Regions from separate parts of the Streptomyces sp. ADI95-16 genome, predicted to be linked through region 1. Evidence: riboswitches for the same ligand, from Rfam matches in the RefSeq annotation. Region 1 holds a riboswitch; each other region holds the start of a gene.
What was found. Region 1 has a riboswitch for cobalamin ahead of EES41_RS25410 (energy-coupling factor ABC transporter permease). Riboswitches for the same ligand answer to the same signal wherever they lie in the genome.
Positions count from the first base shown of each region.

Region 1 (3,198 bases):
GTGGCGGCGGCGCCAGCGGCTGCCGTGCGCCGCCACGTCGATCGGCAGCACCGCCTACGCCTCCGGGGTGGTGGCGGCGGCCTGCGGGGCGGGCTGCCGCTCCGCCTGCGCGAGGCCCTGGCGGCGTCCCTTGCGCACGCCGAAGTAGTACGCGAGCACGCCCGCGCCGAGCGCCGCCTGCAACGCGAACAGCGCGGACTCCACCTCCCCGGACGGAGGCTCGTACAGCGGGGAGAACCAGGGCTCGTAGTCCGGCTTGAGCTCGGTGATGGCCGCCTCCGCCTGCGCGTCGGCCCCCGCGAACGGCTCCTCCTTGCCCTCGCCCAGCCCCAGCGCGAGCGGGAGCACGGCCAGCGCCGCCACCAGGAGCAGCAGCAGGGTGTTGATCTTCGCGTTCCGGCTCATCAGACCGCCGCCTCCTGCTGGTTCCCGGTACGGGCGCCGGCGCCGCCGCCCGTGAGCTTCGCGACGCCGAGCCGGACCAGGTCCGACTTGCTCGACTGCATCAGCAGCCGCATCACGAGCACCGTCAGCAGGCCCTCGCTCACGGCCAGCGGGATCTGCGTGACCGCGAAGATGCCGCCGAACTTGGCGAGCGCGCCGGGGAACCCGCTCCCCGGGTCCGGGAAGGCGAGCGCCAGCTGCACCGAGGTCACGCAGTAGGTGACCAGGTCGGCGAAGAAGGCGCCGAAGAACACGGTCACCATCAGCGGGACGTCGAACTTCCGCAGCAGCCGGTAGACGGCGTACCCGGCCCAGGGCCCGGCGATCGCCATGGAGAACACGTTGGCGCCGAGCGTGGTGAGCCCGCCGTGCGCCAGCAGCAGCGCCTGGAACAGCAGGGTGATCGTGCCGAGCACCGCCATGATCGGCGGCCGGAACAGGATCGCGCCGAGCCCCGTCCCGGTGGGGTGCGAGCAGCTGCCCGTCACCGACGGGATCTTGAGCGCGGAGAGCACGAACGTGAACGCGCCGGACGCGCCGAGCAGCAGCGTGCTCTCCGGGTTGGCCTTCACCTCGCGGGTGAGGGCGCGGACGCCGTGGACGACGAAGGGAGCGGACGCGGCGCCCCAGGCGACCGCGTGCAGCGGGGGCAGAAACCCCTCGGCTATATGCATGAGTGGGGAGACCTCTCCAGCACCTCGTGGATGGACAACGCGCCCCGGCCGGTCTCCTGGCTCACGGGTGCTGTTGTCCCGGCTCCGCCTTCCCGGGGTCGTACGGTCTCCCGCGCGAGCCCAGTGGCTTCCCTACGGAGTGGAGCCGGACTTCCCGATCACAGTGGCGAGGGCCGCACCGGTTTCGCACCGATTTCCCGAACACCAAGGCCAGCTGACCCTAGTCGGCCGCACGGACCGGTAACAACCCGCGCCGATCACGCCGGTCGGATGGCCGGAATCCGCCGGTCTGTCCGCCGGTCACGTCCGCGGGCCCGCGAGCCGGCAGGTCCGCGAGCCCGCCCCGCCCGGATGGGCTCCGTCCGGTGGCGGGGGCCCTCGGAGGCTCGCAGGGTGGGGGAGTGGCCGACACCCCGCAGACCTTCGACACCGCGCAGCCCCCCGACTACGGCGACCTCACCGCCGTCTACGTGAACTGCACGCTCAAACGCTCGCCCGAGACCAGCAACACCGAGGGCCTGATCGACAAGAGCCGCGCCGTCATGGCGGCGGCGGGCGCCCGGACCTCCCTCATCCGTGCCGTCGACCACGACATCGCCACCGGTGTCTGGCCCGACATGACCGAGCACGGCTGGGAGAGCGACCAGTGGCCGGTGCTCTACAGCCAGATCATGGACGCCGACATCCTGGTGCTCTGCGGGCCCGTCTGGCTCGGTGACAACAGCTCGGTGATGAAGCGGGTGATCGAGCGGCTCTACGCCTGCTCCTCGATCCTCAACGACCAGGGCCAGTACGCCTTCTACGGCCGGGTCGGCGGCGCGCTCATCACGGGCAACGAGGACGGCGTCAAACACTGCGCCATGAACATCCTCTACAGCCTCCAGCACCTCGGCTACGCGATCCCCCCGCAGGCCGACGCGGGCTGGATGGGCGAGGCCGGGCCCGGTCCCTCGTACCTCGACCCGGGCTCCGGCGGCCCCGAGAACGACTTCACCAACCGGAACACCGCCTTCATGTCCTGGAACCTCATGCACCTGGCCGCGCTGCTCAAGCGGGGCGGCGGCATCCCGGCGCACGGCAACCAGCGCTCCCTCTGGGACGCGGGCTGCCGCTTCGACTTCCCGAACCCCGAGCACCGCTAGCCGGGGGAGGCGGGCGAGGAGAACGGGGACCCGGCGCCCGCCACGGCGCCGGGTCCCCGCACGCTCAGCACACGTTCGGGTGCGCGACGTCCAGCACGAACCGCTCCGGCCCGTGCAGGACGGAGGAGGTGTAGGAGGGCTTGGTGTCGAAGGCGGCGCCGAAGGTCACGTACCCCTCGTAGTCGCCGGTCAGGGCCATGCCCTTGAGTTTGGGCAGGTAGATCTTGACGAGCTTGGGCCCTTGGTACACGTTCTGCCCGGCGTCGTCGTGACCCGCCGCGGGATGCAGGCGGACCTCCAGGAAGTACTTCCCGGCGAGCGGTACGGGCTTGCCGGACCCGTCGTAGACGAGGTGGGTGACGGGCGTGACGGTGACCTGGGGGACGTATCCCTTGACGTCGATGACGAGCCGGTCGTACGTGCAGTGCCCGCCCCAGCGGGCATTGACGACGAGCGGGGTCTGCGTGCGGGCGGAGCCGGTCGCGGCGGCGGCCGAGGCCGGCGCGGCGAGCGAGATCCCGGCGGCGAGCAACATGCCCGTGGCCAGGGCGGTGATCTGTCGGCGGCGGAGGTGCTTCATGACGCCCCCTGTTTCTCCAGAGACGGGGACCGATGTCATCGCTAAGGACACCTCCGGCGCCCCGGCGGTTCCACCGGAGCCGCGGCGGCCCTGCGGACGGCGAAGAGCCCCACCGGGCGCGCGGCCGCGGTGGGGCTCTCCGAGCAGGTCAGCGGGTCAGCCGGCCGTCGTCAGCATTCGATGACGTTGACCGCGAGGCCGCCGCGGGCGGTCTCCTTGTACTTGACCTTCATATCGGCGCCGGTCTCCTTCATGGTCTTGATGACCTTGTCCAGGGACACCTTGTGGCTGCCGTCGCCGCGCATCGCCATCTTGGCCGCCGTGACGGCCTTGACCGCCGCCATGCCGTTGCGCTCGA
Region 1 is NZ_CP033581.1:5,650,581-5,653,778, forward strand. Features, by position in the region: gene cbiQ (cobalt ECF transporter T component CbiQ) at 1-51, opposite strand, end outside; gene EES41_RS25405 (energy-coupling factor ABC transporter substrate-binding protein) at 55-405, opposite strand; gene EES41_RS25410 (energy-coupling factor ABC transporter permease) at 405-1,118, opposite strand; cobalamin riboswitch at 1,147-1,342, opposite strand; gene EES41_RS25415 (flavodoxin family protein) at 1,520-2,260, shown strand; gene EES41_RS25420 (hypothetical protein) at 2,325-2,840, opposite strand; gene EES41_RS25425 (L-serine ammonia-lyase) at 3,011-3,198, opposite strand, start outside.

Region 2 (3,198 bases), 660 kb from region 1:
CCGCTGGGCAATGGAGCGCTCCGCGTACGGGAGGGCGCGGCGGGTGTCGGCGCCGGTGACGGCGGCGGCCCGGGCGCGGACGGCCGGGTCGCGGGTGAGCGCGGACCCGGCGCGGCTCGCCAGCGCGGCCCGGTTCGCGGCCAGTTCGGCGGCGATGACCCCGGTGCCTCCGGCCAGGCCCCGGGCGAGGGTGGCGGTCTCGGCGGTCTTCTGCCGGGCGAAGGCCAGCCAGCGCGCCACCTGCGGGTCGAGGTCCCGTTCGGCGGCGACGTCGAGCGGGACGTGCAGCAGGGAGCAGGAGGGGGCCACGTCCACCTGTCCGGCGAGGCCGAGCAGGGTGCCGAGGGTGGTCAGGGACCGCTTGAGGTCGTTGACCCAGACGTTGCACCCGTCGACCACACCGGCGACGAGCCGCTTGCCGGGGATGCCGCCGGCGGCGGCGAGGTCTTCGAGGTTGCGGGCGGCGCGCCCGGTGAAGTCGAGGGCGAGGCCTTCGACGGGGGCGGCGGCGAGCACGGGCAGGGCCTCGCCGAGCCGGTCGAAGTACGAGGCGACGAGCAGCTGGGGCCGGTCGGTGAGGGCGCCCAGCTCTCGGTAGGCGCGGGCGGCCGCGTTGAGTTCGGCGGGGGTGCGGTCCTGGACCAGGGCGGGCTCGTCGAGCTGGACCCATTCGGCGCCGGCGGCCTTCAGTTCGGCGAGGACGCGGGCGTAGGCGGGCAGCAGCCGGTCGAGCAGGGTGAGCGGCTCGAAGCCGGGGGCGACGCCGGGGGCGGGCTTGGCGAGCAGCAGGTAGGTGATCGGCCCGACGAGTACGGGCCGGGCGGCGAGGCCGAGGGCGGCCGCCTCCCGGTACTGGGCGAGCTGCGCGCCGGGGTCGGCCGTGAAGGCGGTGCCGGGGCCCAGTTCGGGGACCAGGTAGTGGTAGTTGGTGTCGAACCACTTGGTCATCTCCAGCGGCGCCACGTCCTGGGTGCCGCGGGCCATCGCGAAGTAGCCGTCGAGCGGATCGGCCTCATGGGCGGCGCGGTGGCGGTCGGGGACGGCGCCCAGCATGACGCTGGTGTCGAGCACGTGGTCGTAGTACGAGAACTGGCCGGTCGGTACCTCGGTCAGGCCGGCGGCGGCCAGCTCCAGCCAGGCCTCGCGGCGCAGCCGGGCGGCGGTGTCGTGCAGCTCGGCGGCCTGGACGCGGCCCTTCCAGTACCCCTCGACGGCCTTCTTCAGCTCCCGCTGGGGGCCTTGTCGGGGGTAGCCGTGCACGGTCGCCCGTACGGCGGGCGCGGGTGTGGCGGGTGTGGCGGATGCGGTGGTCACAGAACTCTCCTTCGCGAGCGTGTCTGAGGACGGATCCCGGCGACGGGACACGGGCACGCGAACGCGAAGGGATGGCAGAGGTGCACGCCGACCCGCCCGAGAGGTCACCGGAATCTCCGCGCGCGGACGTGGGTCCGCACGGCGGGCAACGGGCAGGTCTTCGGACTCGCGAGCACGCCTGCCCCGACCTGTCGGTCGGGGACGGACACCTACTGGCCGTCGCTTCCCAGGCCCGTCCGGGCCCAGTGCGTATGACGGCGGTCGTTCTCGCTCACCGCTGCGGGGCAGTCCCGGATTCCCACCGGGTTCCCTCTTACGACGCTTCCCGCCTGGCGGACGGGGGCGAACCAGCTGCACGGCCCACCTTACGGGAGCCGAATGTCAGATCGGGGTCAGATGACCTGCCGATCTCGGGTGCTCGCGGGGCACCGCGCGGACGGGGTGACCGGCTGCTGAGGGCCGCTACGCCCCCGGCGGGCCGTGGTGGGAGGGGTAGGCGGTGGTCTCCGGGGCCGTGGGGAGGCGCCACTTGGACAGGACGCGCACCACCGTGCCGGGGCTGAGCAGGGTGTTCGGCGGGGCGGACAGGGACAGGACGCCGAAGAAGGGCGCGGAGATCCCCGGATCGGCGGTGGCCCCCGCCATCACCCGGGACATGTACTTCTGCAGGATCCGGGTGGCCCGGTCCGGCGGCGGCCCCTCGGTCCCCGGGTAGCGCTGGTCCTCGCTGGTGGCGATCTGCCAGGCCACCTCCGCCGCGGCGGCCGTCCGCCGCTGGAGCCGGCGGGCCGCGCCCGGGATCTCCGCCGGCCCCAGGTCACCGATCGCGGCGGCGAGGGCGTCCGCCGCGAGCGCGGCCACCGTCATCCCGTGCCCGTACACGGGGTTGAACCGGCACGCGGCGTCGCCGAGGACGATGAACCCGGCCGGCCAGCGCTCCATCCGCTCGTAGTGGCGCCACTCGTTCGCCGTCCCCCGGAACCCGGTCGCCGGGGAGAGGGGTTTCGCGTCGCGGATGGCGTCGTAGAGGGCGGGGCTGCGCAGCGTACGGGCGAAGTCGAGGAACTCCTCGTCCTTGGTGGGCGGGGCGTGCCCGCTGCCGTAGCCGAGCAGGGTCACCAGCCAGCGGTCACCGTCCAGCGGGACCAGCACGCCCCCGCGCGGGCTGTCCGGCCGGCCCTGGACATACACGCCGCGCCAGCGCCGCCCGGGGTCCTTCGGGGCCGCGAAGGAGCGGCTGGAGTAGGCGAGACGGGAGTCGCAGCGGGAGGCTTCGGGCACCTCGTACCCCAGGGCTGCCAACCAGTCGGAGGCCTTGGAGGTGCGGCCGGTGGCGTCGACCACGAGGCGCGCGGTCAGCGGCTCGCCCTCGCGCAGTCGCACGCCGGTCACCGAGCGGCCGTCGGCGCCGGCGACGAGCCCGGTGGCCGCGGAGCCGGCCCGCACCCGGATGCGCCCGTCCCGCAGCACCTCCTGGCGCACCGTCCAGTCGATGACCTCCCGGCCGGCGAGGAGGACTTCGGCGCCGGGGACGGCGCCGAACCAGCCGGCGGGGCTCAGCCAGAGGAAGTCCCGGGGCGATTCCAGCACCGCGGCCCCGGCCGCCACCAGCTTTCCGGTGATCCCCGGAAGCATCTGTTCCATCAGCTCCAGGCCGCGCGACCACAGCACGTGCACGTGCCGGGACTGCGGAACGCCGGGCCGGAACGCCGGCCCGGCCTCGGGCAGTTCGTCCCGCTCGACGAGGGTGACGCGGGCGAACTTCGTGGCGAGCGCCCGGGCGGCGAGCAGCCCGGCCAGGCCCGCGCCGAGCACCACCGCGTGGTCCTCCGCGTGGTCCTCCGCGGCGGGGTCGTTGCCGAGGTCGTCACCGGGTTGGCAACC
Region 2 is NZ_CP033581.1:6,314,088-6,317,285, reverse strand. Features, by position in the region: gene metE (5-methyltetrahydropteroyltriglutamate--homocysteine S-methyltransferase) at 1-1,314, opposite strand, end outside; cobalamin riboswitch at 1,469-1,630, opposite strand; gene EES41_RS28220 (NAD(P)/FAD-dependent oxidoreductase) at 1,777-3,198, opposite strand, start outside.
Region 2: another riboswitch for cobalamin. It lies ahead of metE (5-methyltetrahydropteroyltriglutamate--homocysteine S-methyltransferase); the one in region 1 lies ahead of EES41_RS25410 (energy-coupling factor ABC transporter permease).

Region 3 (3,198 bases), 250 kb from region 1:
GGCTCGATGCACTCGTACACACCGGCGATGGAGGCGATCGTCGCCGTCGGGGCGATGGCCAGCAGCAGCGAGTTGCGCATGCCGGACTCGGCGACCCGGGCGCGCAGCGCGTCCCAGCGCTCCGGCCAGTTCAGCTCGGTGTTGTAGTGGTCCGGGTGCAGGACGCCGCGGGCGGTGCGGGTCTGCTCCCAGGCCGGCAGCGGGCCGCTGCGCTCGGCGAGGTCGCAGGAGGCCTCGTACGCGGCCAGCATGATGCGCTCGGAGAGCTTGGTGGACAGCGCCTTCGCCTCGGGGGAGTCGAAGGGCAGCTTCAGCTTGAAGAAGACGTCCTGGAGGCCCATCGCGCCCAGACCCACCGGACGCCAGCGGGCGTTGGAACGCCCGGCCTGCTCGGTCGGGTAGAAGTTGATGTCCACCACGCGGTCGAGGAAGGTCACGGCGGTGCGGACGGTCTCGTCCAGCCGCTCCCAGTCGATCTCGCCGGTCTCCGTCAGGACGAACGCGCCCAGGTTGACCGAGCCGAGGTTGCAGACGGCGGTCTCGCCGTCGTTGGTGACCTCGATGATCTCGGTGCACAGGTTCGAGGAGTGGACGACGGTGCCCGGCTCGGCGGTCTGGTTCGCCGTGCGGTTGGAGGCGTCCTTGAAGGTCATCCAGCCCTGGCCGGTCTGCGCGAGGGTGCGCATCATCCGGCCGTACAGGTCGCGGGCGGGCATGGTCTTGCGGGCCAGGCCGTCCGCCTCGGCCTTGCGGTAGGCGGCGTCGAAGTCGTCGCCCCACAGGTCGACCAGCTCGGGCACGTCGGCCGGGGAGAACAGCGACCAGTCGGCGTCGGCGTTCACGCGGCGCATGAACTCGTCCGGCACCCAGTGCGCCAGGTTCAGGTTGTGGGTGCGGCGCTGGTCCTCACCGGTGTTGTCGCGGAGCTCCAGGAACTCCTCGATGTCCGCGTGCCAGGTCTCCAGGTAGACGGCGGCGGCACCCTTGCGGCGGCCGCCCTGGTTCACGGCGGCGACGGAGGCGTCGAGGGTCTTCAGGAACGGCACGATGCCGTTGGAGTGGCCGTTCGTACCCCGGATCAGCGAACCGCGGGCGCGGATGCGGGAGTACGACAGACCGATGCCACCGGCGTGCTTGGAGAGGCGGGCGACCTGGTGGTAGCGGTCGTAGATCGAGTCGAGCTCGTCCAGCGGGGAGTCCAGCAGGTAGCAGGAGGACATCTGCGGGTGCCGGGTGCCGGAGTTGAAGAGCGTGGGGGAGGACGGCAGGTAGTCCAGGCGGCTCATCAGCCGGTAGAGCGAGGCCACTTCCTCGACGGCCTGGACGCTCTCGTCCGCGGCGAGTCCGCAGGCCACGCGCAGCATGAAGTGCTGCGGGGTCTCGACGACCTGGCGGGTGATCGGGTGGCGCAGCAGGTAGCGGCTGTGCAGGGTGCGCAGGCCGAAGAAGCCGAAGCGGTCGTCCGCGCCCTCGGCGAGCGTGTGCTCGACCAGCGCGTCCAGGCGGGCCGCGTGGGTCTTGACGAACGCGGCGGTGCGGTCGGCGATCAGGCCCTCGCGGTGACCGACGGCGACGGAGGCGGAGAAGGAGGTGGCTCCCTGGCCGGCGGCCTCGTCGCGGACGGCGAGCGTCAGCAGCCGGGCGGCGAGCCGGGAGTACGCCGGGTCCTCGGAGATCAGACCGGCCGCGGCCTCGGTGGCGAGCGAACGCAGCTCGGCCTCGTCGGCGGCGGCGCTGCGGCCGCGCAGTGCGGCGGCGGCGACCCGGCCGGGGTCGGTGTCGGGAAGGTCGGCGGTCAGCTCGGTGAGGGTCCGCAGCAGCGCGGCCCCAGGTCCCCCGGTCTCGATTCCGGTGTCGGACGGGTCGGACTCGGCGCGCGGTGCGGAAGGCGCGATGGTCACGGGGGGAGCTCTCCCTCGCTCGGCTCCGGGGCACCTGCGGTGCGGGGCGCGAGCGGGCGCGCGCGGACAGGGACCTCGGAGGGCACACCGCGCGGCGTCCACCGGCCCAACCGCGGGGCCCGGACGTATCGGCACCCGGTTCGGTCGAGCCGGGCGCACTGTCGGCAGGTCATCGGACTTGCGGTGACACCAATGGGTGTACTTCATACCGTTGCGGGACAGTTCCGGATTCACACCGGATTCCCCTGCGACGACAGCGAGGATGAGCATACATGTGGGGGGCCGTTGATGCGCGACCCCCCACATCTTGTGTCGGCCTGCTACCGGTCCAGTACGCGCAGCTCCAACGCGTAGGTCAGCAGCGGCACCGTGGGGACTGGTGACCAGTCCCGTTCCGGGGTCCGTACGAAGCCCAGCCGCTCGTAGATCCGGTGCGCGGCGGGGCTCTGCGCCCGGGTGGAGAGCAGCAGACGGTTCACCCCTTCGATGGCCAGGGCGCGCTCGGCGCAGGCCCGCACCAGCGCCTCGCCGGCCCCCTTCCCGCGCCCCGCCCGGTCGACGGCCAGCATCCGGAACTCGGCCTCGCCGGGTCCGGCGACGTCGGCCATGCGGCTGCCCGGCGGGGCGAAGGTCACCCCGCCCAGCAGGACCCCGTCGAGCGTGGCGACGATCACCTCGCCCTCCCCGGCCCGCCCGGCGACGTCGCGCAGCACGCGCTCGTAGAAGTCGTCCTCGTTGTCGTCCAGGAGCCCGTCGTCGAGATAGGCCCGCGCGGTGATGTCACCCAGTTCCGCGTAGTCACTGGGCACGGCTGTTCTGATCACGATGTCCATGGGGAACGATTCTGCGGGACGGTCGTCGGTGCCCGGCGCTATCGTCGGATCAGACCGTCGAGGAAGCCGAGCGAGGCATGACCGTGATGACCGACAGGCCCCAGATGCTGACCGCGGACTTCGAGACTCTCGCGCGTATAGGCGCCCGGGAGGTCGAAGGGCTGCGACTTGAGTTCATCACCGGCAAGATGGGGGTCAAAGCGGTGCCGGACGGGGATCACGACCGAATCGTTGTCTGGCTCGCCCGCATGTGCATGCAGTACCGGCCTGAACAGTGGCTGCATGTCGAGCGCGGATTGATGGTCGAGGAGTACCGCTCGGGTCGCGCGCGTCCAGACGCGTTGATGGCCCCGGACGACGCGTTCGTCGGCCAGGGTGAGTGGGCTGATCCGACTCCGGTGTTGATGGTTGTCGAGGTCACCTCGTACGACTCCGACACCGACGGGCGCGACCGCAAAGAGAAG
Region 3 is NZ_CP033581.1:5,401,105-5,404,302, forward strand. Features, by position in the region: gene EES41_RS24270 (ribonucleoside-diphosphate reductase subunit alpha) at 1-1,895, opposite strand, end outside; cobalamin riboswitch at 2,047-2,188, opposite strand; gene EES41_RS24275 (GNAT family N-acetyltransferase) at 2,222-2,734, opposite strand; gene EES41_RS24280 (Uma2 family endonuclease) at 2,812-3,198, shown strand, end outside.
Region 3: another riboswitch for cobalamin. It lies ahead of EES41_RS24270 (ribonucleoside-diphosphate reductase subunit alpha); the one in region 1 lies ahead of EES41_RS25410 (energy-coupling factor ABC transporter permease).